Linked DNA regions of Rhodopseudomonas palustris HaA2. The protein of the gene in region 2 binds, or shares a complex with, the protein of the main gene of each other region. Links are inferred from orthologs where the notes say so. Each region holds a gene or a part of one and is shown on either strand. Other genes may lie near its edges.

The links.
Region 1: the proteins of RPB_RS19760 (region 2) and RPB_RS05965 are in contact, whole or in part, in a solved structure (PDB 1A0O), measured with the Escherichia coli proteins. The link is inferred for Rhodopseudomonas palustris HaA2 from one-to-one orthologs.

The regions. Positions count from the first base shown.
Region 1 is NC_007778.1:1,347,725-1,362,007, reverse strand. What follows is about bases 5,707-8,446. They hold RPB_RS05965 (response regulator), read right to left. Parts: upstream 7,405-8,446; coding sequence 7,009-7,404; downstream 5,707-7,008. Other genes in these bases: RPB_RS05960 (23S rRNA (adenine(2030)-N(6))-methyltransferase RlmJ), read left to right, coding at 7,727-8,446; RPB_RS05970 (TIGR01459 family HAD-type hydrolase), read left to right, coding at 5,965-6,819; RPB_RS05975 (EAL domain-containing protein), read left to right, coding at 5,707-5,952. In the rest of the region: RPB_RS06000 (hypothetical protein), read left to right, coding at 1-265; RPB_RS05995 (thioesterase family protein), read right to left, coding at 269-664; RPB_RS05990 (tautomerase family protein), read right to left, coding at 792-995; hisS (histidine--tRNA ligase), read right to left, coding at 1,198-2,778; RPB_RS05980 (aspartate aminotransferase family protein), read left to right, coding at 3,036-4,382; more of RPB_RS05975, read left to right, coding at 4,480-5,706; more of RPB_RS05960, read left to right, coding at 8,447-8,584; RPB_RS05955 (cold-shock protein), read left to right, coding at 8,840-9,052; RPB_RS05950 (outer membrane protein), read right to left, coding at 9,269-9,892; excinuclease ABC subunit UvrC, read left to right, coding at 10,193-12,280; pgsA (CDP-diacylglycerol--glycerol-3-phosphate 3-phosphatidyltransferase), read left to right, coding at 12,408-13,031; moaD (molybdopterin converting factor subunit 1), read left to right, coding at 13,028-13,279; RPB_RS05930 (molybdenum cofactor biosynthesis protein MoaE), read left to right, coding at 13,304-13,771; prmB (50S ribosomal protein L3 N(5)-glutamine methyltransferase), read left to right, coding at 13,771-14,283. UniProt on the Escherichia coli protein: Involved in the transmission of sensory signals from the chemoreceptors to the flagellar motors.
Region 2 is NC_007778.1:4,466,297-4,481,231, forward strand. Bases 4,633-8,024 are described here. They hold RPB_RS19760 (hybrid sensor histidine kinase/response regulator), read right to left. Parts: upstream 7,638-8,024; coding sequence 4,833-7,637; downstream 4,633-4,832. Other genes in these bases: RPB_RS19755 (chemotaxis protein CheW), read right to left, coding at 4,633-4,803; chpT (histidine phosphotransferase ChpT), read right to left, coding at 7,824-8,024. Also shown: RPB_RS19725 (DUF350 domain-containing protein), read left to right, coding at 1-134; RPB_RS19730 (hypothetical protein), read left to right, coding at 137-514; RPB_RS19735 (glutathionylspermidine synthase family protein), read left to right, coding at 523-1,680; RPB_RS19740 (CheR family methyltransferase), read right to left, coding at 1,798-2,667; RPB_RS19745 (protein-glutamate methylesterase/protein-glutamine glutaminase), read right to left, coding at 2,664-3,830; RPB_RS19750 (response regulator), read right to left, coding at 3,903-4,268; more of RPB_RS19755, read right to left, coding at 4,333-4,632; more of chpT, read right to left, coding at 8,025-8,477; RPB_RS19770 (3'(2'),5'-bisphosphate nucleotidase CysQ family protein), read left to right, coding at 8,610-9,446; RPB_RS19775 (YHS domain-containing (seleno)protein), read right to left, coding at 9,467-9,973; RPB_RS19780 (DUF1134 domain-containing protein), read left to right, coding at 10,083-10,676; RPB_RS19785 (hypothetical protein), read left to right, coding at 10,938-12,170; RPB_RS24735 (hypothetical protein), read left to right, coding at 13,442-13,669; RPB_RS19800 (addiction module antidote protein), read left to right, coding at 14,038-14,355; RPB_RS24945 (hypothetical protein), read right to left, coding at 14,411-14,578; RPB_RS25195 (hypothetical protein), read right to left, coding at 14,888-14,935. UniProt on the Escherichia coli protein: Involved in the transmission of sensory signals from the chemoreceptors to the flagellar motors. CheA is autophosphorylated; it can transfer its phosphate group to either CheB or CheY.

The DNA.
Region 1 (14,283 bases), 3.1 Mb from region 2 along the record:
CGATTGCAGCGCGTACAAGGGAACCGTTACGGTCGTCGAGAAACCAAGATACGGGACCCTGTCGACGACGACCGGGCCTTACAAGATCGATATCAATCGATTTACGGGGCAGCGCTCGAAGTGCGCAGGCAAGACGATTTCCGGCCTGAACGTGCTCTACGTCTCCCAGCGCGGCTTCCGAGGCACCGATACCTTCACCCTACGTGCCACCTATCGGGAGGGGATGCTCAGCGCCACTGATCGATACACGGTCGAGGTCAGGTGACGGCTACCAATCCTTGAAGCGGCTGGTGAAAGCTTCGACGTCGATCAGGCCACGGATGTGTTTGCCGTCGCCGATCTTGCGCGCGCCGACCCAGCAGGCGACCGCGAAGCTCACCGTGCGCTGTTCGACCGCCGTGACTTTCGACACCGTCCGCACCGCATGGCCGACCAGCGCCGGCGTCAGATGGCGGATGTCGACGCCGGTGCCGACCGTCACCCAGCCCTGCGGCAACGCCGGATGCACGGCCTCGCCCGAGGCCATTTCCATCTCCAGGATCATCAGCGGAGTGGCGAACACCGCCGGCATATACGGCACGAAATGCTGCACCGTCTGCTCCGGCGTCACAACGATCTGCCGCTCGGCGGTCATGCCGACAGAGATTACATCGCGTGCGTCCATGGGGCTCTTTCAAGAGTTGGCGACGACATCGGGTCCGTCATTGCGAGGAGGCGAAGCCGACGAAGCAATCCAGCTGCGTATTCGGAGCCTCTGGATTGCTTCGCTTCGCTCGCAATGACGGATAGGCTTACTTCGCCTGCGCGGCCTTGCGCTCGACGAAGGTCTTGCCGCCCTTCATCTTGTTGGTGAGCGGCGCCTCGTTGATCTGGATCACCACGTCTTCGGCGGCGACGCCGAGATGCGTCACCAGCGCCTGCGAGATATCGCGCATCATCGCCGCCTTCTGCTCGTCGGTGCGGCCTGCGGCCATGTTGACGGTGATCTCGGGCATCGTGGTGTCTCCCTGTGGTCGCGCGATGAGCGCTGTTGGTTTGTCCTTCTCCCCTTGTGGGAGAAGGTGGCGCGGACGAAGTCCGCGACGGATGAGGGGGACCTGTGATCTCGGTAAAGGCCCTCGACCCCTCACCCCGCTTCGCTTCGCGAAGCGACCCTCTCCCACAAGGGGAGAGGGTTCGACAGCGCGCCGTCCGCCGTCAATTCCAGTCGATGTCGTGCCGCGCCAGAATCCGCCGCACTTCGTCGATCATCCCGAGCTGCGGCACTTTGCGCTGGGCGTCGGCCTGACGCTGCAGATAATCGTCGCGATCCTTGTCCAGAGCGGCGAGTTCGGCGCCGAGGATCAGGTCCTTGACGATCACCTGCGGGCCGTCCGGATCGTTCTTCTCATCGGAGCCCTGGATGATCACGCAAGGCGAGTTGCGCTTGTCGGCGTATTTGAGCTGGTTGCCCATGTTCTTCGGATTGCCGAGATAGAGCTCGGCGCGGATGTCCTCGGCGCGGAGCTGCGACACCATCTTCTGGTAGTCGGCGAGCCGCTCGCGGTCGAACACCGTCACCACCACCGGGCCGGTCGCGGGCCGGGTCCCAAGCTTGCCGATCATCGTCAGCGCCGCCTGCAGCCGCGACACACCGATCGAGAACCCGGTCGCCGGCACCGGCTCGCCGCGGAAGCGCGACACCAGACCATCGTAACGACCGCCGCCGCCGACCGAGCCGAACCGCACCGGGCGCCCCTTTTCGTCCTTGGTCTCGAGCAGCAGTTCGACCTCGTAGACCGGGCCGGTGTAGTATTCGAGGCCTCGGACGACGGAGGGATCGATGACAACGCGCACATTAGGATTTGTGGACGTTGCACCATAGCCGCCAGAATCCAGCAGATCCGAGATTACCGACAGTTCATCGCATCCTTGCTTTAAAGTCTCGTTGTCCGCCGTCGAGCGAAGGAGTTCGACTGTATCAGCATTGCTAACGCCGCCGCTTCCATCGGCATTGAAGCGGCCTGCTATGAAGCTTGGCGAAGTTGCTCTGAGAATCAGCTCAATCTGATCATCACCAAGCATCGCGCCTTTTGTGAAATCGCCTTTGCCTTCTTCGCCACCATCCCAACGTCCCGGCCCCAGAAGCTTCTTGATCTCCTCGGGCGGAAATTTATCCGACTTATCGATAGCCCTCAGCACCGTGAGCCGGCGCCCCGCATTCTCATCCCCGCCAAGGCCAATGGCCTCCAGCACCCCATCCAGCACCTTGCGGTTGTTCACCTTCACCACGTAGCTGCCGCGCGGGATGCCCAACGCTTCCATCGTGTCCGCCGCCATCATGCACATCTCGGCATCGGCGGCCGGCGAGCCGGAGCCCACGGTGTCGGCGTCGAACTGCATGAACTGGCGGAAGCGGCCGGGGCCGGGCTTTTCGTTGCGGAACACCCAGCCGAAACGGTAGCTGCGATAGGGCTTCGGCAGTGCGTCGAAATTTTCGGCGACGTAGCGGGCGAGCGGCGCGGTCAGGTCGTAGCGCAGGCTGATCCATTGCTCGTCGTCGTCCTGCAGCGAGAACACGCCCTCGTTGGGGCGATCCTGGTCGGGCAGGAACTTGCCGAGCGCGTCGGTGTATTCGAACGCCGGGGTCTCGACCGGCTCGAAGCCGTAGCGCTCATAGACCTCGCGGATGGTTTCCACCATCGCGCGCGTCGCCGCGATCTCGGCGGGGCCGCGATCGGTCAGGCCGCGCGGCAGACGGGCGCGCAACTTCTGTGGTTTCTTGGGTTTCTCAGCCATGGTCGCCTTTCCGCTCAGGGCCGGGTTGGTACCAGCCGCCCTGCCGTGCAGCAAGGCTGGGCTGCATGATCCAGCGCAAATCGCGGGCCGGCTGCCTCCGAAAGGGCAGGCCTGGTGCCTCCGGAATGAGCGCGTGCCACCCGCTGCGGATGGAAGCCCCACGCAAATGTGCGGGCTCGCGGCATTTCCGGGGCAACCCGAAGCTGCTAGCCTGCCGCGCCGTTCGAAGTCCACGCCCGCGCATGCACGAGGAGCCTATGTTAGACAAGAGCAAGCCCAATTCCGCCGTCAACGTCCCGAACGACCTCGATGCGTTCTGGATGCCGTTCACGGCGAACCGGGCCTTCAAGCGCGCGCCGAAGATGATCGCGGGCGCCAAGGACATGCACTATTTCACCACGGACGGGCGCAAGATCATCGACGCGGCAGCCGGCATGTGGTGCAGCAACGCCGGGCACGGCCGCCCCCAGATTTCCGCGGCGATTGCCGCCCAGGCCGAGGCGCTGGACTTCTCGCCGCCGTTCCAGTTCGGCCAGCCGAAGGCGTTCGAACTCGCCAGCCGGATCGCGGACCTCGCCCCCGAAGGCCTCGACCACGTGTTCTTCTGCAATTCCGGCTCGGAAGCCGCCGACACCGCGCTGAAGATCGCGATGGCCTGGCAGCAGATCCGCGGCCAGGGCGGCCGCACCCGCTTCATCGGCCGCGAGCGCGGCTATCACGGCGTCGGCTTCGGCGGCACCGCGGTCGGCGGCATCGGCAACAACCGCAAGATGTTCGGCACGCTCTTGAACGGCGTCGACCATCTGCCCGCGACCTATGACCGCGACAAGCAGGCGTTCAGCAAGGGCGAGCCGGAGTACGGCGCGCACTTCGCCGACGCGCTCGAAGGCCTCGTCAATCTGCACGGCGCCAACACCATCGCGGCGGTGATCGTCGAGCCGATGGCCGGCTCCACCGGCGTGCTGCCGCCGCCGAAGGGCTATCTCCAGAAGCTGCGCGAGATCACCAGGAAGCACGGCATCCTGCTGATCTTCGACGAGGTCATCACCGGCTTCGGCCGTCTCGGCCACAGCTTCGCCGCCGAGCGCTACGGCGTCACCCCGGACATGATCACCTTCGCCAAGGGCGTCACCAACGGCGCGGTGCCGATGGGCGGCGTGATCGCCAGCTCCGAGATCCACGACGCCTTCATGAGCGGGCCCGATTACGCGATCGAGCTGTTCCACGGCTACACCTATTCGGCGCATCCCTTGGCCTGCGCGGCCGGCCTCGCCACGCTCGACCTGTATCGCGACGAGAAGCTGTTCGAGAACGCCAAGGCGCTCGAGCCGGTGTTCGCCGACGCGGTGATGTCGCTGAAGTCCGAGCCGAACGTGGTCGATATCCGCACCCTCGGCCTGACCGCCGGCATCGACCTGGCGCCGATGGCGGACGGACCCGGCAAGCGCGGCTTCGAGGCGATGAACTCGGCCTTCCACGACCACGATCTGATGCTGCGGATCGCCGGCGACACCCTGGCCCTGACCCCGCCGCTGATCCTCAACGCGGACCAGATCGGCGAAATCGTCGACAAGGTCGGCCGGGTGATCCGCGCCATCGCCTGACGCTGCCGCCTGGTTCCCCGGTTGCGGCGGACGAATCCTTTGGACTCGTCCGCCGAATCACCAATGATGGCGGGATCGTCAGGAACAGCGGCGCTGGATGATCCGAATCTCGACCATTTTCATCGCCATCTGCATGGCGCTGATCTCCGCGTCGCTGGGCGCGGTGGTGTATGCGCTCGCCGGCTTCAATGCGGTCGAATCCGCGATCGTGGCGCTGGCGACGCTGAGCCTGTTCATTCTGTACAATGCCGTCTCGATCCGGCTGCGCGACCGCTCCGACGCCGGTCACCAGATCGCCGATCTGTCGCGCGGCACCGCGGATCTCGCCCGCCAGATCGCCGAATTCGGCCGCCGGCTCGCTGCGGTCGAAGGCAAAGTGATGGCCGCCAATGCGGCCAGCCAGGACCGCACCCAGGTCGCCATGAACGAGATCGGCGAACTCGGGCTGCTGGTCAAGCAGCTCGCCGCCTCGGTCGCCACCCACGAAGACATGCTGAATTCCGCCGCGACGGGCGCCGCACCGCGCCGGCCGCCGATGCTCGATCCGGAAGCCCGCGTCGAGGATCAGCAGACGGCCCAGCCCGCCGCCGAGCCGCTCGCCCTGACCGAACTGGTCTCGGCCACCGTCACCGCCCTGCCGGCAACGCCGAAGCCGGCGCGTGATCCGGCGCAGGTTCTGGTCGCGGTGAAAACCGCGATCGAGACCGGCCGGCTCGACATCTATCTGCAACCGCTGGTGAGCCTACCGCAACGCAAGGTGCGGTTCTACGAGATCGTGACGCGGCTGCGCGACGGCAACGACCAGATCCTCGCCGCCGGCGAATTTCTCACCGTCGCCGAGACCGCCGGGCTGATGGGCCGGATCGACCATGCGGTGATGCTGCGCGCCGTCCAGGTGCTGCGGCGGCTGATGGTGCGCAACAAGGACGTCGGCGTGTTCGTCAATATCGCCGCCGCGACCCTGTCGGATGCCGAATCGTTCGCCCAGTGCCTCGATTTTCTCGAGGCCAACAAGGCGCTGGCGCCGTCCTTCGTGCTGGAGTTCAAGCAGAGCACGCTGCGCAACCTCGGGCCGCTCGAAACCGAGCACCTCGCGGCGCTGGCGCAACGCGGCTTCCGGTTCTCGATCGACCACGTCACCGATCTGCGGTTCGAGCCGCGCGACCTCGCCGACCGCGGCGTCCGCTTCATCAAGGTTCCGGCGGCGCTGCTGCTCGACCAGCGCGAGCATCCGGTCGCCGACATCCACCCCGCCGATCTGTCCGACCTGCTCGGCCGGTTCGGCATCGATCTGATCGCCGAGCGGATCGAGGGCGAGCGCGCGGTGGTCGACCTGCTTGACTACGATGTGCGGTTTGGGCAGGGGTTCTTGTTCGCAGCGCCCCGTCCGCTGCGCCCCGAGACCGCCCCATCGCCTGCGCCCCCTACTCCCGGCGACAAGGCCAAGCAGGACATCGCCCCTCCGTATGATCCAGGCTCCTCCCCGAAGGGCGAACCCGCCCGGATCGATCCGCCGCGCGCCGCGACCGGCCTCGCGGCGCTCGCGCGCCGTGCCGTCGGCCCGGCCTGACCGCTTTTTCGCATGACCACGCTGCGTTTCGTCGAGCACCTGCGCGAGCTGGTGGGATCGGTCGATGTCGTGCTGAGCGACATCTGGGGCGTCGTGCATAACGGCATGGAATCGTTCCCCGAGGCTTGCGACGCGCTGCGCACCGCGCGCCGGGAAGGCCGTACCGTGGTGCTGATCACCAACGCGCCGCGCCCGGCGGATTCGGTGCAGCGGCAGCTGCGCAAGCTGGACGTGCCCGACGATTGCTACGACGCCATCGTGTCGTCCGGCGACCTCACCCGCGGCTACGTCGCCGAGCATCCCGGCCAGTCGGTGTTCTGGCTCGGCCCGGATCGCGACAATGCGATCTATCGCGGCCTCGACGCGATGCTGACGCCGCTGGACAAGGCCGACTACATCATCTGCACCGGCCCGTTCGACGACGAGACCGAATCCGCCGAGGACTATCGCGCGATGATGGGCGAGGCGCTGGCGCGCAAGCTGACGCTGGTCTGCGCCAATCCCGACATCGTGGTCGAGCGTGGCGACCGGCTGATCTACTGCGCCGGCGCGATCGCCGAACTGTATCGCGAGCTCGGTGGCGAGGTGATCTTCTACGGCAAGCCGCACCGGCCGATCTACGACCGCGCGATGGCGCTCGCGCGCGGACTCCGCGGCGCCGAGACGCCGCTTCCGCGCGTGCTGGCGATCGGCGATTCCGTCCGCACCGACCTCGCCGGCGCGCAGGCCTACGGCATCGATCTGTTGTTCGTCACCCGCGGCATCCATGCCGATGCCTTCGAGGGCATCGACCGGCTCGATGCTGCCGCCGTCGACGAATTGTTCGGCCACCCGCCGCTGGCGCTGACCCGCGAGCTGCGGTGGTAGCAGAAGCTCTCCGCCGTCATTGCCGGGCTTGACCCGGCAATCCATCCGCTTCGGATGAATGGACAATTTCGTGCGTCCGCTTTCGCGGACGATGGATGCGCGGGTCAAGCCCGCGCATGACGCCGTCGCAAACAAAAACGCGCCCCTTGCGGAGCGCGCTCTCGAAACTCGCCGGCTGATGCGTCGCGCTTACGCCGCGACGTGATCCGGGAACACCGCGTCGATCTTGGTCTTCAGCGTCGCCGCGTTGAACGGCTTGACGATGTAATTGTTCACGCCCGCCCGCTTGGCGGCGATCACGTTCTCGGTCTTGGACTCCGCCGTGATCATGATGAACGGCGTCTGCGACAGATTGGGATCGGCGCGGACTTCCTTCAAGAGGTCGTAGCCGGTCATCGGCTCCATGTTCCAGTCCGAGATCACCAGGCCGTACTTCTTGACCCGCATCTTCTCGAGCGCAGCCGAGCCGTCGCTGGCGTCGTCGATATGCTCGAAGCCGAGCTGCTTCAGAAGATTACGAATGATCCGGATCATGGTGCTGTAGTCGTCCACCACCAGGACCGACATTGACAAATCAACCGCCATCTTCAACTCCCAGGGGCACCGCATCGGTGCGCCGAAACGCCCCAACGGTGGGCTAAATTGTGGTTCTCCGAAGGACCCGGCGTTGGACACGCCCGGCCTCATCCGCAGACCAGAACTAGCACCGCTGATTAAACAGCCCGTTAACCGGGGGCGCCGGAGCGAACCCGCCATCGCCGCAGAAACCTCCGAAAAATGCCGACTTTCCCTGCATTTTGGGCATCCGGCACGTCCCCCGTAGTCTTACGGACGCGGCGTAACGGCATCCCGGGATGCAGCCCACGACGCCATGGCGGGTCGGGGCGCCGACTGCTAGGAAAGGCCGATGAATTATCGCCACGCCTTTCACGCCGGCAATTTCGCCGATGTCATCAAGCACATCGTGCTGGCCCGGATCCTCACTTATCTGCAGGAGAAGCCGGCGCCGTTTCGGGTGGTCGACAGCCATGCCGGCGCCGGGCTCTACGACCTCACCAGCGACGAGGCCCGCCGCGGCGGCGAATGGGTCACCGGGATCGCCCGGGTGATGCAGGCGCGGTTCAGCGACGAGGCCGGCGAACTGATCAGGCCCTATCTCGACATCATCCGCGCCTTCAACCCGCAACGCGACCTGACCGCCTATCCCGGATCGCCGCTGATCGCCCGCGCCCTGCTGCGCCCGCAGGACAGTATGGTCGCCAGCGAATTGGAGCCGCTGGCGCGCAAACAGCTGATCAATGCGCTGCGCCGCGACACCCAGGCGCGGGTGGTCGATCTCGACGGCTGGCAGGCGCTGACCGCGTTCGTGCCGCCGAAAGAACGCCGCGGCCTGGTGCTGATCGATCCGTCCTTCGAAAAGAAGGACGAATTCGAGCGATTGGCGCAGGGTTTCAGCACCGCTTACGGGAAATGGCCGACGGGCATCTATCAGTTGTGGTATCCGGTGAAGAACCGACGCGCCACCGACGCGCTGGCCGACCGCGTTGCAACCGTTGCCGCAGCCGGCGGCGACGGCAAGTGTCTGCGGCTGGAATTCAGCGTCGCACCGCAACAGCCGGACGGCGCGCTGACCTCGACCGGACTGCTGGTGGTGAATCCGCCATGGACGCTGGTGTCGGATTTGAGAGTCATCCTTCCTGAGCTGGAAAGACCTCTCGGCCAAGGGGGCGTCAGCCGTTATCGGCTCGAGCTACCTAAGCCCTGACGACTCACGCGCTGATTGGCGCGAAAAGTCGCATTTGGGGCGTAGTCAATCCGCGCAAATCCGTACTATGCTGAGTCATTGGACTGGCTTTACGTTCTGCTTCCGCGAATGGGGGCGGCGGAGTGACAAGGCCGTACTACCTCGGACCTGCGACGATCAGCAGGCCCAGCCTCGGCCGAGCTTTCCGGCAGCGCAACGCCAGGTCGCACCGACGCGCCGGCGCGCGACGGAAAGCATGCGGGAGGAGTTTCCGGAATGCCTAATACGGGAACGGTGAAGTTCTTCAATGGAGAACGCGGCTACGGGTTCATCAAGCCTGATGACGGTGGCCGCGACGTATTTGTTCATATCACTGCGGTCGAGCGTGCCGGCTTGAAGGATCTGACCGAAGGTCAGCGCATTTCATTCGAGGTCGAACCGGACAAAAAGGGCAAAGGCCCCAAGGCGGTCAATCTGGTGATTTCGTAGTTGTTGTCATGGGCTGTGCAAAACTGAACGCAGCCACGACGAACGCGACGGGCTTTGAAGTGACGGCGTAGCGAATACGACGCCGCGGCGCTCGCATGTGCGCGGCCCGACTACGCGGCGCTCCGCCCGACAACCCAGTCCAAAAAAAATCCCGGCCACGAGGGCCGGGAATGTTGATCGCCGAGTTTCTTGCTCGCGAAGGTTTCGTCGCGACGTTTAGAAATGATAGTTGATGCCGGCGCGGATGAGGCCGAAATTGTAGCCGTTCGGGGCGCCGGTGATGAAGAAGTTGTTGGTCGACAGGCTGCCGTAAAGATACTCGACCTTGGCGCTGAGCTTCGGCGCAAAGGCGAATTCGGCGCCGGCGCCGACCGTCCAGCCGGCCGAGGTGTGGCTCTCCGAGGACAGCAGATATTCGCCCTTCAGCTGACCGAAAGCGAGACCGCCGGTTGCGTAGAGCAGAATGTCGTTCATCGCATAGCCGACGCGGCCGCGTGCCGTCCCGAACCAGGGGTTCGAGAATTTGTAGGACGCGAAGGTGTCGTTGGCGGTCGAGAACTGAATATCGCCTTCGAGGCCGAAGACGATGTTGCCGCTCTGCCAATTGTAGCCGCCCTGAACGCCACCGCTGAATCCGGACGGCTTGGTGATGTTGTTGGTGACGTTGCCGAACGCGTAGCCGAGATTGCCGCCCAGATACGGGCCGGCCCAGCTGAAGGCGTTGAGGGGCTGATTCACGGTGTAGGGCGTCCGTGAGCCGTAATAGCCCATATCCGCCGCCTGTGCCGTGGACCCCGTTGCGGCGATTACGGTCGCCGCGGCCATCGCAAGTTTACGCATCTTACTCTCCTCGACGGCAGGGACGCTGCTTGCGCGCGCCGTCCGTCCAGCCCTCGGCCACAAATGGCCGACGAAAAAGCGATCCGGATGGTTACGGATTTCCGCTCTTTTCCGGTAAGATTTATCGAGAGTTTTAAGTTAAGCGGTTGTAAATCGGCTGGCGGTTCCTGATCGCATTCTTAACGAGAGCTTAATTCACGGGGGGTGGCGAAAGATCGTCGCCCCGTGGGATGGCAACGCGATGTGGGTTCCGGCCGCGTGCCGCTGGCACCGACCACGCCGAACGCCTAATTTAGGACCATGAATCACGACCCCGCCGAGACCCGCGACACGGCGGCCGCGCCGCTTGCGGACACCGAATCCCCATCGCCGGTCTCGCCCGAACTAACGCCGCACCCCGCGCCCGCCGCGCAGGACATCGACACCGCGACCGCCGAACTGACGGTGGACGAGGACGACGAGGCACGCCTGCCGGAGATCGAGGACGACAGCGCCGAGGTCGCCGACGGCCCGTTGGCGGTCGGCCGCGCCGCGATCGAGCAGGCGGTCCGGCTGGCGCCGACCTCACCCGGCGTCTACCGCATGCTGAACGCCGCGCACGACGTGCTCTATGTCGGCAAGGCCAAGAACGTGAAGAAGCGGTTGTCGTCCTATGCGCGGCCGACCGGCCACGTGATGCGGATCGCGCGGATGATCGCCGCCACCGTCACCGTCGAGATCATTTCGACGTCGACCGAGACCGAGGCGCTGCTGCTCGAAGCCAATCTGATCAAGCAGCTCCGGCCGCGCTTCAACGTGCTGCTGCGCGACGACAAGTCGTTTCCCTATATCCTGATCACCGGCGACCATTGGGCGCCGCAGATTCTCAAGCATCGCGGCGCGCAGAGCCGCCCAGGGCGCTATTTCGGCCCGTTCGCCTCGGTCGGCGCGGTCAACCGAACCATCACGGCGCTGCAGCGCGCGTTTCTGGTGCGCTCCTGCACCGATTCGTTCTTCGAGAGCCGCACCCGCCCCTGCCTGCTGTATCAAATCCGGCGCTGCTCCGGCCCTTGCACCGGCGAGGTCGATTTTCCCGGCTACACCGAACTGGTGCGCGAGGCGAAAGACTTCCTGTCCGGCCGCAGCCGGGCGGTGAAGCAGGAGCTCGCGGTCGAGATGGAGAAGGCCTCGAACGAGCTCGAATTCGAGACCGCGGCGCTGTATCGCGACCGCCTGGCGGCGCTGTCGGCGATCCAGTCCCAGCAGGGCATCAACCCGCGCACCGTCGAGGAAGCCGACGTGTTCGCGATCTATCAGGAGGGCGGCTATTCCTGCGTCGAAGTGTTCTTCTTCCGCACCGGGCAGAACTGGGGCAACCGCGCCTACTTCCCCCGCGCCGAGAAGTCGTTCACCCCGGAGGAAGTGCTGGCGTCGTTCCTGGCTCAATTCTACGACGACAAGCCGCCACCGAAGCTGATCCTGCTGTCGCACGACATCGAGGACTGCGCGCTGCTGGCCGATGCGCTTTGCATCAAGGCGGACCGCAAGGTCGAGATCTCGACGCCGAAGCGCGGCGAGAAGAAGGAGCTGGTCGCGCACGCGCTGACCAATGCGCGCGAGGCGCTCGGCCGCAAGCTCGCCGACACCGCGACCCAGACGAGACTGCTGCAGGGCCTCGCCACCACGCTGGGACTGCCGAAGCCGCCGCAGCGGATCGAGGTCTACGACAACAGCCACATCCAGGGCACCAACGCGGTCGGCGCGATGATCGTCGCCGGCCCGGACGGCTTCATCAAGAACCAGTACCGCAAGTTCAACATCCGCTCCGAAGGCCTCACCCCGGGCGACGACTACGCGATGATGCGCGAGGTGCTGGAGCGGCGGTTCAAGCGGCTGGCCGCCGCGAAGGCCGAAGGCGAGGCGGCGAAGCCGAACGACGACGAGACTCCGCAATGGCCCGATCTCGTGATCATCGACGGCGGCCGCGGCCAGCTCAACGCCGCGCGCGGCGTGCTGACCGAGCTCGGGCTCGACGCCGAGGTGACGCTGCTCGGCGTCGCCAAGGGGCCGGATCGCGACGCCGGCCGCGAAACGCTGTTCATGCCGGAGCGCGAGGCGATCAAGCTCGAGCCCCGCGACCCGGTGCTGTATTTCATCCAGCGGCTGCGCGACGAGGCGCATCGCTTCGTGATCGGCTCGCACCGCAAGCTGCGCAAGAAGGACATCCGCGAGGCCGGGCTGCAGGAGATTCCCGGCATCGGTCCGTCGCGCAAGCGCGCGCTGTTGCACCATTTCGGCACCCTGAAGGAGATCGAGCGCGCCTCGCTCGGCGACCTCGGCAAGGTTCCTGGGATCAGCGCCGAAAGCGCCCGCCGGATCTTCGATTTCTTTCATCCGGGGCCGGGCTGAAGCCCGACCAAAGTCGTCTGCGGACCGGGCCGATCTGAACCATGCGGATTTCACCTTTTCCTGATACGGATCGGAGGGCGCCTTCGTGGGAGTTGACCTTCCGGCGCGGGCAGTATTGGTAAGTTTGATGAACGATGTTTCGACCAGAGCGCCGGCGCGGGGAGCGAAGTCGCTGACGCTTCCGAATATCCTGACCTACGCCCGCATCGCGGCGATTCCGGTCGTGGTCGGCTGCATCTATGCGCAGTCGATCATGGGCGGCCCGCTCGCGCTGCGCTGGGTCGCTCTGGCGGTGTTCATCGCGGCCGCGATCACCGACTTCCTCGACGGCTATTACGCCCGGATCTGGGACCAGCACTCGGCGTTCGGCCGGATGCTCGACCCGATCGCCGACAAGCTGCTGGTAGCATCCTGCCTGCTGATGCTCGCCGCCGACGGTATCATCCATGGCTGGACGCTGTGGGCCGCGATCGTGATCCTGTGCCGCGAGATCCTGGTCTCCGGCCTGCGGGAATATCTCGCCGCATTGCGGGTCAGCGTGCCGGTCACCAAGCTGGCGAAATGGAAGACCACGGTGCAATTGGTGGCGATCGGCTTCCTGCTCGCCGGCGACGCCGGCGACGAGGTGCTGCCCTACACCACCCAGATCGGCCTGGCCCTGCTGTGGATATCCGCGCTGGTGACGATGTACACCGGCTACGACTATTTCCGCGCCGGCATCCATCACCTGATCGAAGAGGATTCGCGATGAAGGTGAAATACTTCGCCTGGGTCCGCGAGCGGATCGGCCTCGACGAGGAGACCATCGAGCCGCCGGCCGAGGTCGCGACCGTGTCCGATCTGATCGGCTGGCTGTCGGCGCGCGGCGAAGGCTATGCCTTCGCGTTCGAAAAGCCGGGCGTGATCCGCACCGCGCTCGACCGCACCCATGTGCGCCCCGACACGCCGATCGCTGGCGCCCGCGAGGTCGCCTTTTTCCCGCCGATGACCGGCGGCTGAGCGCGCCGCGCACGGGATGATCCGATGACCGTTCCGGTGACGATCCGCATTCAGGACGCCGATTTCGACATCGCCGCAGAGATCGCGGCTATGTCGAAAGGGCGCACCGATATCGGCGCGGTGGTGAGTTTCAGCGGCATCTGCCGCGGCGCCGAAGGCGATGATGCGGTCGCAGCACTGACGCTCGAGCATTATCCCGGCATGGCGGAAGACGAGATCGGCCGCCACGCCGCCGAAGCCGTGAAGCGCTGGCCGGTGACCGCACTGACCATAGTCCACCGCGTCGGCCGGATGCTGCCGGGCGACAACATCGTGCTGGTGCTGGCCGCGTCGTCGCACCGGCAAGCCGCATTCGCAGCGGCCGAATTCCTGATGGATTATCTGAAGGCCAACGCGCCGTTCTGGAAGCGCGAGGAGCGCGCCGACGGCACGCGCTGGGTCGAGGCGCACGACCGCGACGACGCGGCCGCCGCGCGATGGAGCAAGGATTGATGGCGAAACAAGCGAAGGCGAAAGCCGCGAAGAAGAAGACGCCGGCGAAGCGGCCTGCCAAGCCCCGCGCCGCGGCAAAAGTCACCCCGGCCTCCGGGCACGAGCGACCGGCGAAGCGCCGCGTCGCCGTGGCGATGCCGCTGGATCTCGAACTCGATCCCTACGAAATGTTTCCGGGCGAACTGGTCAGCCTGCTCGACTTCGTCCGCTTCGCCGTGAGCCGCTTCGCCGAGGCCGGCGTGGTGTTCGCACACGGTACCACCGATCCGATCGCCGAAGCCGTGTTCCTGATCGGCGAAGCGCTGCATCTGCATCCCGACCAGTTCGAGATGTTCGCGACCGCACGCGTCACCGATCACGAGGCCGTTGGGATTCTCCATCTCATCGAGCAACGCATCACGACGCGGCTGCCCGCCGCCTATCTCGTCAACAAGATCTACATGCGCGGCGTGCCGTTCTACGTCGACGAACGCGTGATCGTGCCGCGCTCCTATATCGGCGAACTGCTCGAC
Region 2 (14,935 bases):
TCTATTATGCGGTTCGCATCCCGGTCACCAACCTGTCGCAGCGGATCGCCCAGGGCGAACTCGCGCCGGCGATCTGGCTCGGTTGTGCATCGCTTGCCGCCGGCGTCCTCAACGCTGCGTCGATGGTGATCTGACTATGTCCGCAGACGGCTCGGACGAGTTCGGCAAGCGCCGCCCCCCGCCTCCAACGCCGGCCGTGCCGCCCCTCAAGCGATCGCAAAAGGTGGTGCTGTTGGTGATGGGCACGATCGCGGTGGGCGCCACTGCCAATGCCCTGATGCCGAAGCAAAAGAGTAACGCCGAGGCGTCGGCGCACACCGCGACAAGCGAGGATCGCGGCACCTCATCCGCCTGGCAGAGCGGATCCGGAGGTGATTGGGCGCAATCGATCTTGGGCGACACGCGGCGCTCGTCCGGGGGTGGCTGGACGCAATCGATCGTGGGCGAGACCGACCGCGGCGGATTCGGCTCGTTCGGGAACGCGTTCACTACGCATTTCTCGGGCGGCGGATAGTCCAGCCGATGCGCCGGATCGCCTGCGCAGAACGCGACGACTGGGAAGCCACGGCCGCCGGCTGCGGATTCAATTTCCATAGCGCCTCCGGCCAGCGCTATTGGGACGAGCGCACCTACTACGCGTTCACGCTCGACGAAATCGAGCGGCAGATCGAAGCGCCGACGGCAGAGCTCGACGCGATGTGCCTTGACCTCGTGGACCGGGCCATTCGCGACGAGCCCATGCTTCGTCGCCTCAACATTCCGGAACAATATTGGTCGTTCATCGCCACGAGCTGGCGTCGCGGCGATCCCAGCCTGTACGGCAGGCTCGACCTCCGTTTCGACGGCCGCGATCCCGCGAAGCTACTCGAATACAATGCGGATACGCCGACGTCTCTGTTCGAGGCCGCGGTCTTTCAATGGACGTGGCTCGAGCAGGCGACCGCACGGCAGATCATTCCGAAACGCGCCGACCAGTTCAATTCGTTGCACGAACGGCTGATCGCGGCCTGGCGTCGCTTCGCCGGCGGCCGGCGGCTCCACCTCACCGGCACGCTGAGCAGCGCCGAAGACAGCGGCACACTGCACTATCTCATGGACGTCGCGCAGCAAGGCGGCGTCGAGACCGTGCTGATCGACATCGCCGACATCGGATGGCGAAGCGGCGGCGGCTTCGTCGATCTGCAAGACCGCAACATCGAGCTGGCGTTCAAGTTGTACCCGTGGGAGTGGCTGTTTCGCGAAGCCTTCGGCCCCCGGCTTGCCGAGGCGCAGACCGGCTGGATGGAGCCGCCATGGAAAGCCATCCTGTCCAACAAGGGCATCCTGCCTCTGTTGTGGAAGATGCACCCCGGACACCCGAATCTGCTGCCGGCCTATTTCGAGGACGATCCCGAGGCGGGGCAATTGGGAGCATCCTTCGTGCGCAAGCCGCTGTACTCGCGCGAAGGCGCCAATATCACGCTCGTCAACGACGGTGCGATCGAAGCGGCCGAGGACGGCCCCTATGGAGCAGAAGGCTACATCCGCCAGGCCGCCGATCCGCTGCCGAATTTTTCAGGGCAGCACCCGGTGCTGGGAAGCTGGCTGGTCGATGGCTCGCCCTGCGGGCTGTCAATTCGCGAGGACGACAGCCTGATCACCGGCAACACGTCGCGCTTCGTGCCGCACGCGATCTTGTAGTTGCGGTGAATCTATCTCGTCATCCGACGACGGCTCGGCTGCATGCGTCAACCGCCATATCACCGCGGAGGATTCGCAACGGCTGGGCCAGCCGCGGCACGGCTCGTGTGACGTTGCTCAGCGTCCGAACCCGGCGCTGGCCAGGGCCGGCTTGGCCGCCGGCACGATCGACGGCGACTTGGTGTTCGGCAGATAGATCCCGCGCCTTGTCGGATGCGGCTTGAACGCGTCGGTCAGGCCGACCACGGTTTCGGCGGCGCCGAGCGCGAGATAGCCGTCGGGCTCGAGCCGCTTGGCGAGCCGCTCGAAGATCGAGATCTTGGTCGCCTGATCGAAATAGATCAGCACGTTGCGGCAGAAGATCACGTCGAACATGCCGAGCTGGCCGTAGTCCTGCAGCAGGTTGAACTGGCGGTGCTGGATCATGGCACGGAGCTCGGGGCTGATCTCCCACAGCTCGCCGGTCTGCTTGAAGTACTTCACCAGCAACTGGATCGGCAATCCGCGCTGCACCTCGAACTGGGTGAACAGGCCGGATTTCGACTTCTCCAGCACCGAGGGCGACAGATCGGTCGCGACGATCTCGAAGCGCCAGCCGGCGACGGCGGGGCCGAGCTCCTTCAGGCACATCGCGATCGAATAAGGCTCCTGCCCGGTCGAGGATGCCGCGCACCAGATCCGCAAGGATCGCCGTCCGGCGCGGGCCTGCAGCAGCGCCGGCAGGATCTCTTCGCGCAGATGATCGAACGGCAGCTTGTCGCGGAAGAAGAACGTCTCGTTGGTGGTCATCGCCTCGACCACTTCGGCCGTCATCTTGTCGGCGCCGCCCTTCATCTTCTGGACGAGGTCGGGGATGCCGGAGAGCCCGTAGCGCCGCGCCAGCGGCAGCAGCCGGCTTTCGACGAGGTACTGCTTGTCGATCGACAGATCGAGCCCGGAGCGGTCCTTCAACGCCTTGCGCAGATATTCGTAGTCCAGCGGCGTCACGACCGATCTCCTGAAAACAAACGTACGAGCTTCGGCCCGATCTGATTGAGCGGCAACACCGCGGCGCAGATGCCGGCATTCGCCGCCGCGCCGGGCATGCCCCACACCACGCTGCTGGCCTCGTCCTGGGCGATCACGCTGCCGCCGGCGGCGACGATGTCCTTGCCGCCGCGCATGCCGTCGGACCCCATTCCGGTCAACACCACCGCCATGATCCCGCCCTGCCAGACGTCGATCGCCGAGGTGAACAGCGGGTCGACCGCGGGCTTGCAGAAATTCACCGCCGGGCCGTCGTCGAGCGCGATCGCGGGCTGTCCGCCCTGGCGGGTCACCCGCATGTGGCGACCGCCGGGGGCCAGATAGATCCGGCCCGGCTTGATCAGTTCGCCGTCGACGCCCTCGTGCGCCGGCCGCCGGGCGGCGCGCATCAGATGTTCGGCGAGAATCGTCGTGAAGGTCGGCGGCATATGCTGCGTGATCAGCACCGGATAGCGGTCGATCACCGGACCGATCTCGGCGACCAGCGACATCAGCGCCTGCGGCCCGCCGGTCGAGGACCCGATCAGCAGCACGCGCGGCGCCGTCGGGCCGAACGCACGCTTCACCAGCGCCGCCTGACTGGCGACGCTCGGCGCGGCCGGTGCTGCGGCCGCCTCGCGAACGCGCGCGACCATGGGCGCGCTGGCGCTCGGCGCCGAGACCCTGCGCCGCACCTTGCCGCCGAGATGGCGGATCTTCTGCAGCAGGTCGTGCCTGAACACCTCGGCGCCGGCGGATTCGCGGGTCGTCTCCGGCTTCGGAATGTAGTCGGCGGCGCCGAGCGACAGCGCCTTGAAGCTGATCTCGGCGTTACGGCGCGTCAGGGTCGACGCCATGATGACGATCAGGTCGCGCTTCTTGGCCAGCAATTGCGGCAGCGCGGCGATGCCGTCGAGCTCGGGCATCTCGATGTCGAGCAGGGCGATGTCCGGCTTGATGCGTTCGACCTGATTGACCGCGTCGAGCCCGGTGCGCAGCGAGGCCGCGACGACCATGTCGGGCTCGGCCTCGATCCAACGCGAGATCAGCCCGCGAATCACCACCGAATCGTCGACGACCATCACCCGCAGCGGTTCATACTGCGTCGCATTGATGGCCGGACTTCCTGCCAGAGCTACACTCATCACACACCGACGCAACACGACACCCCCGCCGCGTCGAATGACGCAGCGTCGACGACATCCCGGCAGACCCCGTCAGATCAGGCCGACTTCCTGGAACTTCGCCGTGACGATGTCCTTGTCGAACGGCTTCATAATGTACTCGTTGGCGCCGGCATGCAGCGCCCGCGCGATGTGCGCGACGTCGTTCTCGGTGGTGCAGAACACCACTTTCGGGTGATCGCCGCCCGGCATCCGGCGCAGATTGCGCAGGAATTCGTAGCCGTCCATCACCGGCATGTTCCAGTCGAGCAGCACCGCGTCGGGCAACCCGTTCTTACAGAGTTCGAGCGCCTTCTCGCCGTCCTCAGCTTCGACGATCTCGAAGTCGAGGCCTTCGAGAATGCGTCGCGCGACCTTTCGGATCACGCTCGAATCGTCGACCACCAAACATGTCTTCATTGTCTGCCTCTATCAGTCGCCGCCGGATCGGCGGACGATGGTTGCGGCCGAAGCCATCGCGGGGTTACGCGGCCATCCGCGCGTTCGCGATTTCGAGAACCTTGTCGACGTCGAGAACGACCATCAGCTGGCCGTCGAGACGATGAACGCCGTTGGCGAACGACGCCATCCGCGGGTCGAGATTGACCGGATTGACCTCGCGGCCTTCGTCGGGAAGCGTCAGCACTTCGCCGATCGTGTCGATCAGCAGGCCGTAGGATTCGCCGCGCAGATCGACGCCCATCGCCATCGGCGGCTTGCCGTCGTCGATCCGCGGCAGGCCGAGACGGGTGCGCATGTCGATCGCCGTGACGATGCGGCCGCGGAGATTGAGCACGCCGGCGACGTCGTCGGGAGCCAGCGGCACCCGCGTCAGCCGCTCCGGCATGAACACGTCCTGGACGCGCGAGATCGGCAGCCCGAACAGCTGTCCGCCGATCATCGCAGTGGCGAATTGGGTGGTGTTGCCGCTGATGGCATCGACCTGCCGGTTCATGGTGTGCTGTCTTTCCTGGATGTCGGTCATCATGCCGCCTGCTGCTGCAATGCCTCGACCCGCTCGGTGCTCGCGGTTTGCTCCTTCAGCGCCGCAATCAGGCCGGGACGATCGAATTTGGCGACGTAGTCGGTGAGGCCGGCCTGGCGTCCGCGCTCGATCGCCGCCGGCGACACCAGCGAGGACAGCGCGATCACCGGCGTCGGCGCCAGTTTCGTGTCGGCGCGGATCGCCTCGGCGAACTCGAAGCCGTTCATTTCCGGCATCTCGATGTCGGTCAGGATCACGTCGAAGCTGGCGCCGCTACGCAGCACCGAGAGTCCTTCGACCGCCGAAGTCGCCAGCCGCACCTTGTAGCCGGCTGCCTTCAGCACCGGGCCGAGCATGTTGCGGAAGAACGCGGAGTCGTCGACCAGGAGCACCGACCGGCTGGCGATCGACTGCTTCATCTCCTTGCGGGAGAGCCAGTCGGAGAACGCCATCGGCAGGAAGTGAGCGACGTCGATGACTTCGGTGGCGAGCCCCTTGATCACCGCCGAGCCGAGAATGCCGTCGCGGCTGGAGCCGACCTGAATCTGCAGATGCTCCTCGACGATGTCGACGATCTCGTCGACCACGAGACCCATGCTGCGATCTTCGTCGGCGAACACCAGGATCGGCTGCACACCCGTGCTCGCGACCTCGACGCCCTCCATCAGCACCAGCGGCATCAGTTGATCGCGGTACTGCACCATGTAGCGGCCGTTCGACGATTCGATCTTGTCGGCGGCGATCTCTTCGAGCCGGGTGACCAGCGACAGCGGCACCGCCTTCGGCTGCGGCGAGCCGGAGCGGAACACCAGCAGCGAGGTGAGCTGCTCGGTCGTGGCCGCGCGGGTCGCCGCGCTCTGCTCCGCCAGGTCGTGCTGCGCCGACACCGAGGTGCCGAGCGCCTGCGCGATCCCGTTCGGATCGACGATCATGATCACCGCGCCGTCGCCCAGGATGGTGTTGCCCGAGAACATGCCGATGTGGCGCAGCTTGGTCGACATCGGCTTGACGACGATTTCCTCGGTGTGGAACACGCCGTCGACGACGATGCCGAAGGTCTGGCTGCCGACCTGGGTCACCACGATGAAGCCGTTCTCCGGCTCGGTCGAGGCGGTGCCGTCGTCGATGTGCAGCAGCTTCTTCAGGTGCATCAGCGGCAGCAGCTTGTCGCGCAGACGCAGCACCGGAGTGTCCTTGATACGCTCGATGCGGTGCTCGGAATTGGCCCGCGCCCGCACCAGTTCGACCACCGCGAGCTGCGGGATCGCGAAGCGATCGCCGCCGGCCTCGACGATCAGCGCCGAGACGATCGCCAGCGTCAGCGGGATCTTGATGGTGACGCTGGAGCCTTCGTCGGCCACCGACTTGATCTCGATGGTGCCGCCGATCTGGTCGATATTGGTACGCACCACGTCCATGCCGACGCCGCGGCCGGACACGCTGGTGACTTCGGCGGCGGTCGAGAACCCGGGCGCGAAGATGAACTTGTGGATCTGCGCCTCGGTCATCTTCTCGACCTCGGCCTCGGTGACCAGGCCGTTGGCGATCGCCTTCGCCTTGATCCGCTCGGTGTTGAGGCCGCGGCCGTTGTCGGCGATGCAGATCACGATATGGCCGCCTTCGTGATAGGCGGACAGACGGATCGTGCCCTGCTCGGGCTTGCCGTTGCGCACCCGCTCCTCCGGCCGCTCCAGACCGTGATCGGCGGAGTTGCGCACCATGTGGGTGAGCGGATCCTTGATCAGGTCGAGGACCTGGCGGTCGAGTTCGGTATCGGCGCCGTGCATCTCGAGTTCGATCTGCTTGCCGAGTTCGGCGGCGAGATCGCGCACGATCCGCGGCAGCTTCTGCCAGGCGTTGCCGATCGGCTGCATCCGGGTCTTCATCACGCCGTCCTGCAACTCGGCGGTGACGGTCGAGAGCCGCTGCAGCGGCACCTTGAATTCGGTGTCCTCGTGGCGACGGCTGATCTCGAGCAGCTGGTTGCGGGTCAGCACCAGCTCCGACACCATCGTCATCAGGTGTTCGAGCGTGTCGACGTTGACGCGGATCGACTGGTTGGCGATCCGGTCGCCCTCGGCCGGAGCCTCGGCGTCGGCATTCTTCTTCGGGGCCTTGGCGGCCGGCTTCGGCGCCGGCTTGGCTGCTTCGACGACCGCAGGCGGAGCCTCGGCCGGCTTCTCCGGCTCGCTCGCGACCGGCGCCAGCGGCGGCGAGGCCACTTCGATCGCGGTTTCCTGGAACGCGCGCTCCAGCTCGTCGAGCGACACTTCGCCCGGGCGCAACGGACGCTCCAGCGTCTGCGGCACCAGCGAACCTTCTGCCACCGCCGGTGCGGCCACGGCCGCTTCGACCGGCGCAGCGTCCTCCGGAACGGCTTCGTCGACCGGCGCAGCGCTGCCGCCGAGCTCGGCGGCGATCTGCTCCGGCGTGCGCATCGACAGCCGTTCGAGTTCGCCGATCAGGTCGCCGTCGTCGCCCTCGGGCTCGGCCTCGGTCGCTTCCAGTCCGCCGAGAATGTCCTTGATGCGGTCGATCGTGGTCAGGATCAGCGTCACCGCCTCGCCGGTGACCGGCATGCCGTCGCGGAATTTGCCCATCAACGTCTCGGCCGCATGCGCCAGCGCTTCCAGTCGCGGCAGCCCGAGGAACCCGCAGGTACCCTTGATGGTGTGAACGAGCCGGAAGATATTATCCAGTATCTTCGCGTTGTTCGGCTCCTGCTCGAAGCGGACCAGTTGATTGTCAACCGTATCCAGGCTTTCGAAGGTTTCCGTCAAGAACTCACGGAGAAGATCGTCCATGTGCGCTGGCCTCTTTGCGCGGCACACGGCAGCAGCCGTGACCGAAGTGATGCGGCCACTGTCTGCGGAAAGCGTTTAATATTGGTTGCGTATCCCGGACGGGTGAGTCCGTTTAAATCAATAGTCGAACGCGTACGACTACTAGGCGGATCGTCGTAACCTCGCCTTTACCATGCGGGCCGGCGCTCAGGTCGCGCTGACGACCATGGCTTCGCCCTCCGGTGCGAGCGTCACCGCGAGCCCGCAGGACTCGGCCAGCAGGCGCGTGTAGTAAGGCTGCACGCCGTGCGACTCGACCGGGCCGGCGTGACTGCCGTTGAGCTTCTCGACGATGTTCTGCGGCATCCGCGCATTGAGGCCCGCAGCCACCACGCGGAACGACAGATTGTCGCCCTCGCCGACCGGGTCCACCGTCAAGGTGCCGCCGCGCGGGATCGTCTGCTGCGCGATGATCAGCATGTTGAGCAGCAGCTTGACCCGATTCTTCGCCAGCAGCACCCGCGGCAGATTCCAGGCGAGCTTGGTCTTCTCGTCCTCGAGATGGCCGCGGGCCATGTTCTGCGCGTCGCCGAGGTCGATCTGGGCGCCGGCGGAACCCGCGGCGCCGAAGGCCAGCCGGCAGAATTGCAGCCGAGCGGACGCGGTCCGGGCGCTCTTGCGGATCAGATCGAGGGCGAAATCACGATCTTCCTGCTTGGAACTGTCGTCCAGCACCTCGAGGCCATTGACGATCGCGCCGACCGGACTGATGAGATCATGACAGACACGCGAGCACAGCAGCGCCGCCAATTCGAGCGCGTCCGGCGCGGGGGGCTGGACGGGAGGGGGATTGACGGACATTTGTCTGCTCCTCGGAAACCGCGCGGCTCGTTCGAGACGAATCAGCCATGTTGCATGGCTTGATACACTGCGGCCGGTTGCGCTGCCAACAGAGGGACCGGGACAACCGGCCAGACGGAGGACGACGGGTTGATGGGCAAGGGCCAGGCGTTCGGGACAGGACCGGTGATTTCGCACAACGACGCCGTCGCTTTGATGCAGCCATTGACCGAGCTGGTGCTGCGCGCCGGGGCCGCGATCCTCGCCACCGACCGCTCCGACCCGGTCGAGCACAAGCCGGACGGCTCGCCGGTGACCTCCGCCGACCTCGCCGCCGACCGCATCATCGCCGAGGGGCTGAAGCGGATCGCGCCCGACGTGCCGGCGCTGTCGGAAGAGCGCTGCGACCTCGGCCGGCCGAATACCGGGAGCTTCTTCCTGGTCGATCCGCTCGACGGCACCAAGGAATACGTCGCCGGGCGTGACGAATTCACCGTCAATCTGGCGCTGGTGACCGACGGCAAGCCGCTGCTCGGCATCGTCGGGGCGCCGGCGCTGGGCCTGGTGTGGCGCGGCCTGGTCGGCCACGGCGCCGAGCGGCTGGCGGTCGACGCCGACGGCACCGGCTACGACACGACGCCGATCCACACCCGGCCGATGCCGGCCGACGGAGCGCCGTGGGTCGTGGCGATCAGCCGGCTGCATCTCGACGAACGCACTCTGGCGTTCATCGCCGAGCGGCCAGGCGGCGTCCACGCGCGGATGGGATCGGCGCTGAAATTCTGCCGGATCGCCGACGGCGCGGCCGACATCTATCCGCGGCTGTCGCCGACCTGCGAATGGGACATCGCCGCCGGCGCCGCCGTGGTGATCGCCGCCGGCGGCGAACTGACCGACAGCAGCGGCCGGCCGCTGCGGTTCGACGAGCCGCGACCGAACTTCATCGTGCCGGAATTCATCGCCTGGGGGGATGCCCGGGCAGCAGCCTGAGACGCCGCCGCGACAGCGCGCTATTCCGCCAGCGTGGCCAGGAGCGCCGGCCACTGCTGCTGCGCCTGGGCCAGAATGCGCTCCGGATCGGCCGCGAAGGCGTCGCGGTCCTCCTGCCGACTGAACAAATACAGCCGCTGGCCAGAGATCAGCCAGATCGTCGGATTGCCCCGCAACGGCACGCCGCGGGCGATCCCCACGGGATCATGACCGCCGAACTGCGGCGCATAGATCCCGGGATGGCTCAGGAAGGCGGCCCTGTTGGAGGCGCCGCGGAATCGCCAGATCGCGCCGGCGGCGGTGGCCTCGAAGTCGGCAACCCCGCTCCGGGCCTCACCGTCGGTGAAATAGGCCACCGGATCGAAGCCGTCGATCGCGAGTCCGGTGTGCCGATCGACCACGATTCGCTGGGTCGTGGCGCCTTCCGCCCACGCCAAGGAACCCGCGGGCCACAGCAGCAACGCAGCGAGTCCGATTGTGGCGAGACCGTGACGCAGCGCGTTTCCTTCCTGCCGTTGTGCCGTCATAGTTGAACCCGATAACGTCCGAGTCGCGGGGCAGAGGCGCCACACTAGGGGATGCGGGTCAGCATCCGGTTAAGGCGGCGTCGGGGATTGGGACCCAGGGGTGAGTTTGATGACCATCGTTTCACGTCGTGTGGCGCTGGCGCTGCTTGCGTCGGCCGCCTTGATCATGCCGGCATCGGCGCAGCAGCAGCAAATGCCGCCCAAAGCCGGGCCCGGCCCGAACACCTACGCGCCGGACGAATTGATGAATGCCGGCCATCGCTTCTTCGGCAACGTGTCGCGCGGGCTGGCCTCGGTGATCGAGCGCGCGGTCAGCCAATGGGGCCTGCCGAACGGCTACGTGCTGGGCGAGGAAGGCTCCGGCGCGTTCGTGGCCGGCCTGCGCTACGGCGAGGGCACGCTCTACACCAAGAACGCCGGCGATCTGCGGGTGTACTGGCAGGGCCCGTCGGTCGGCTTCGACTGGGGCGGCAACGGCGCCCGCACCATGACGCTGGTCTACAATTTGCCCTCGACCAATGCGATCTACCAGCGCTTCGGCGGCATCGACGGCTCGGCCTATGTGGTCGGTGGCTTCGGCATGACGGCGCTCACCGCCAACAACATCGTGCTGGTGCCGATCCAGTCCGGCATCGGGCTGCGGCTCGGCGCCAATATCGGCTATCTGAAGTTCACGCCGTCGGCGACCTGGAATCCGTTCTGACCCGGCCCGCCTGTTCGGCCGCCATCCCCCGCCGGGATTCACGTTAACGCCGCAACGCACTGGCGCTGCGGCGCCGCTCCGTGGCATTGTCGTGGCTGGAGATTTCCGGCCGGACGGCGATCGTCTGGCCGGCCCCATGTTCAGGCAACGGCTCGCCGCACCATCGGCTCGCAAACAGACGTCGCGCAGGCAGAACCCGCTGCACCGGCCGGCCGGATCGCGGGGATGTGAGCGCTCGAATTCCTCGGGTAGGAGAATGTCATGGTCGAACAGATCATGTATCTGGCGATCGGCTTTCTGGTGGCGATGCTGCTGGCGCTGATGATCGCGCCGCTGGTGCATCATCGCGCGGTGCGGCTGACGACCAAGCGGCTGGAGGCGGCGACGCCGCTGTCGATGGCCGAGATCCAGGCCGACAAGGACCAGCTCCGCGCCGAATTCGCGATGTCGGCGCGACGGCTGGAAATGAGCGTCGACCAGCTCAAGCACAAGACCACCAGCCAGCTCGCCGAACTCGGGCGCAAGAGCGACGCGGTCAACCGCCTCAAGGTCGAGCTCGCCGAAAAGAACGAGGCGATCTTCACGCTGGAGGCGCGCGAGAAGGCGGTGCAGGAACAGCTCCGCGCCACCGAGGCGGATTTCGCCGCCAAGACCCAGGCGCTGCGCGGCGCCGAGACGGCGCTGACCGAGAAGCAGGCCGAGCTGGCGCAGATCAACGCCGAACTGGCGGACCGCTCGATGCTCGCCGACACGCGGCAGATCGAACTGGTGGCGGTGCGCACCCAGATCGAGGAGCTACGCGCCCGCGTCGGCGACGCCGAGCGGGAATTCGCCGCGACGCAGACCCGGCTCGAAGCGCAGCGCGGTGAATCCGCCAACGCGACCCGCGAGCTCGAGGACGCCCGCGCGCGCGTCGACAATCTCAGCCAGCGCGTCGCCGATCTCGACCGGCAATTGCTGGCGCAGGTCAAGGAGGCCGAGATGCTCGGCAGCCGCGTCGCCGCGCTCGAGGCCGAGAATGCCGAGCTGCGCGCCGCCGCCAAGAGCACCGGCAAGGCTGCTGCGGCCGCGCCCGAGCTCGCCCGGCTGCGCGACGAGAAGGCCGCGCTCGAAGAACAGTTGCGTCTCGCCCGCGACGAGCGCGCGCAGGCGCAGCGCGAACTGGCGGCGATCCAGCAGCAGACCGAGAACACCTGGGCGACCGAGCGGATGGAGAACGCGCTGCTGCGCGAGCGCATCAACGACATCGCCGCCGAAGTCGCCAGGCTGGCGATCACGCTGGAGGGCCCGGATTCGCCGATCGAGGCGATTCTGGCGAGCCAGCCCGCGCCCGCGCCCACCGCCCCGTCGTCCAGAGCGACCCCGCCGGCCGCGCCGGCCCGCGCCAACGGCGCCGCCGCAACGCCCGCCGCCCCGGCGGTCACAGGCGGCACGCTCGCCGAACGCATCCGCGCGCTGCAATCCCACGCCTCGCGCGCCCGACAGATCGGCTGACGGGCCGCGGCATCGTCCCCCGCGACCGCGGCAAACGGGTGAACCCGGCCGCAAATCCGGGGCTTGGCGCTTGACACCCCCGCCCCGCACTCCGTAAATCGCCCGATCAACGATCACGACGACCGGCCGCCCCGCGGCCCGTTCCGATCGGTCCCGGGCGCATAGCTCAGCGGGAGAGCGTTCCCTTCACACGGGAGAGGTCCAAGGTTCGATCCCTTGTGCGCCCACCATTAAATGCCCTGAATTGCTTCACTTTTTCTACTGCCCTCTGGCACACCAGAGGACACCAAAGTGCCTATTTGGGTTGAACAGGGTAGGAACATCCGTGCATTAGCCGTGCATCCTCCTCGCGGTCTCTCAGGGCGGCGATGCAGATCGGAGAATCCATGGACCGAGCACCATGGCGATCAACCCAGCAATTATCTATCCACCAGGCAGAGATCGACGCCGACAGAGCTGCGCGCGCTCTATAACTGCAGTGAACTCGGCAATCATACACCTAAGATGAGAGACACATCGTTGAAGTTATGTGGAATCTATCGCGATGGAAAACTCGATTGATTGTGATGGAAAAACAATACTATCGATGATGGTGAGACAATTTTGTTGACAAGAATCCAATGATGGCAATATAGATATTTATCCCCGGAGATGGACTAAATCTCCAGTGTGGTGGGGGCGGCGGGACTTGAACCCGCAATCCGTGCCGGAAGTGGTTTGGAAGACCACTGCGTTTACCAGTTTCGCCACGCCCCCGGTTTCAACCGGTCCGCGTTGGAAGCGCGGACCGGTCTAACCTTCCCCATATCTATGACGAATTAGCTCGGTCAATCGTTCACGATTTCGTGAACGTTAACTTTCCGTGCATTTTCCCCCACGTTATCCCCCTTCAGCAGGTCGCTTAAGGCTCCTAGCCCAATTCTAGGGGTGTTTTCTGACTTGCCGCCGCTCCATACTTGCGGCAGCGGGAGTGCACGGTGCGCCTGCGCTAGCGTCCCAAGCTAGGCGGCGACGCTATCCAGGATTTTTCGCCTGTCCGGCCGACCACTGCGGAGCATGAGCGAGAGGATTCCCATGCGGCACAAGCCGCATCGGAAACCGGGCGAATGGCCGACTAATCCTCGCGGTGGTAGTTCAAAACCTCCAGTAAATGTTCGTTAATTTTTTGCCCTGCAGACCTCCCCTCCGGTCTGACGCAACCCCAACTATTGGAACTGCGGGGGTTGCAACGGAATGTGCGAGGAACAATGGCTAGAACTTTAGGCGCGACGATGATCCAGCCGACCAAAGACGAAATTCGTGGCTGGCTATCTGAAGCTCGAAATGAACTCCGGAGTGAGAGGTTTCGACGGCGATTGTTGGAGCACGAATTGTGCTCTGCAAAGCGCGCGTTGGGCAATGCGGTCTTGAAAGGCCAGATCAATGTCCCCATCGAGAAGCTTGGCGAGCTTGTATTGAAGCTTCAAAAAGAAAGTGAAACTGAAGAAGCTGACATGTGAGTCACAGAGGTGACAAACTGGTAGTTGCCGTCAAAGGCAACTACCTCCTCAAGTCCGTGCATGGGCCGTGCATCGAGCAGCAATTGCCGGCTAGTATATTGAAATCACGTATCATAAAGATTGCCCCTAACCCTTCACACGGGAGAGGTCCAAGGTTCGATCCCTTGTGCGCCGACCATCCATTCCGTTGCACCCGTCCCTCTGTTGAAGCCCGCAATGCGGCGAGGATCGCCGATCGGCCGGGATTCCGATCTGTCATCCATAGGCTACATCGCGGTCGCGGGTTGTAATCTGTAGATTACAATTGCCGCATGATCGCCGATCGCGAAACAGGCCAAGGACATCGCAGAGGCATTGGAGGACTGAGGATGAAAGTCAGCAAACTGAAGAAATTCAACGCCGCCGAACACCTTCGCACGCCGGAAGCCCGAGCGGAGTATCTGAGCATCGTTCTCGCCGATGGCGATCCCACCGAAGTGCGTGACGCGCTCAATCTCGTCGCCCGCGCGCAGGGCATGAGCGCGGTCGCCAAGGCCGCTGGCGTGACCAGAGAGGGGCTCTACAAGACGCTCGGCGAGAATGGTAACCCCGAATTCGCCACCGTCCTGCGGGTGTTCGGCGCCATGGGAATCCGGCTGACGGCCGAACCGGCTGGAGCCAAGCCGCGGAAGAAGGCCGTGGCGTGACGTAACCGCCCGCCAGCATGGTCGATCTCGCGAGCCTTCGGACCGACCGATCTGCTTACTGCCCGCTGGGCCGCCACGACAGGTCGTCGGACCAGAGATAGACGATGATGGCGGCCAGGCAGAGCAGGATACCGATCCAGAAAACCGGAGAATGATGGATCGGCCTGCCGCCGCGCCCGGCCGCCGCGGGCTGTTCTCGATCATGCTGCTTGTGGTCGTTCATCGATCCATCCATCCGTTGCGCCGCAGAGGTGCGTCGCGCCGTCTCGTTGTCCCACAATCAATTGTTTCCAACCAGCGGCCTCCCCCGAAATCCCGGCTTGTCGGGCCGGGCGCCATCGCACGGCCGAATTGTGGGCCGACACAGCTGTGGGACTGATTCAACGCAACCCTTTCGGGGATGGAACGTTTGATCACCTTCGGCTGTCGGCCGCGGCGGTTTCGTCTGCGCCTCATTTGAATCACGGAGATGGGTGTATTGCCCCGATCGATCATGAAACAACTCCCGTCGAGCCTTCCAGCATCAGGACCGTCAGCGCATCGTGCCGGGACGCACGGTGCCGATCGCGACCGCCATGGC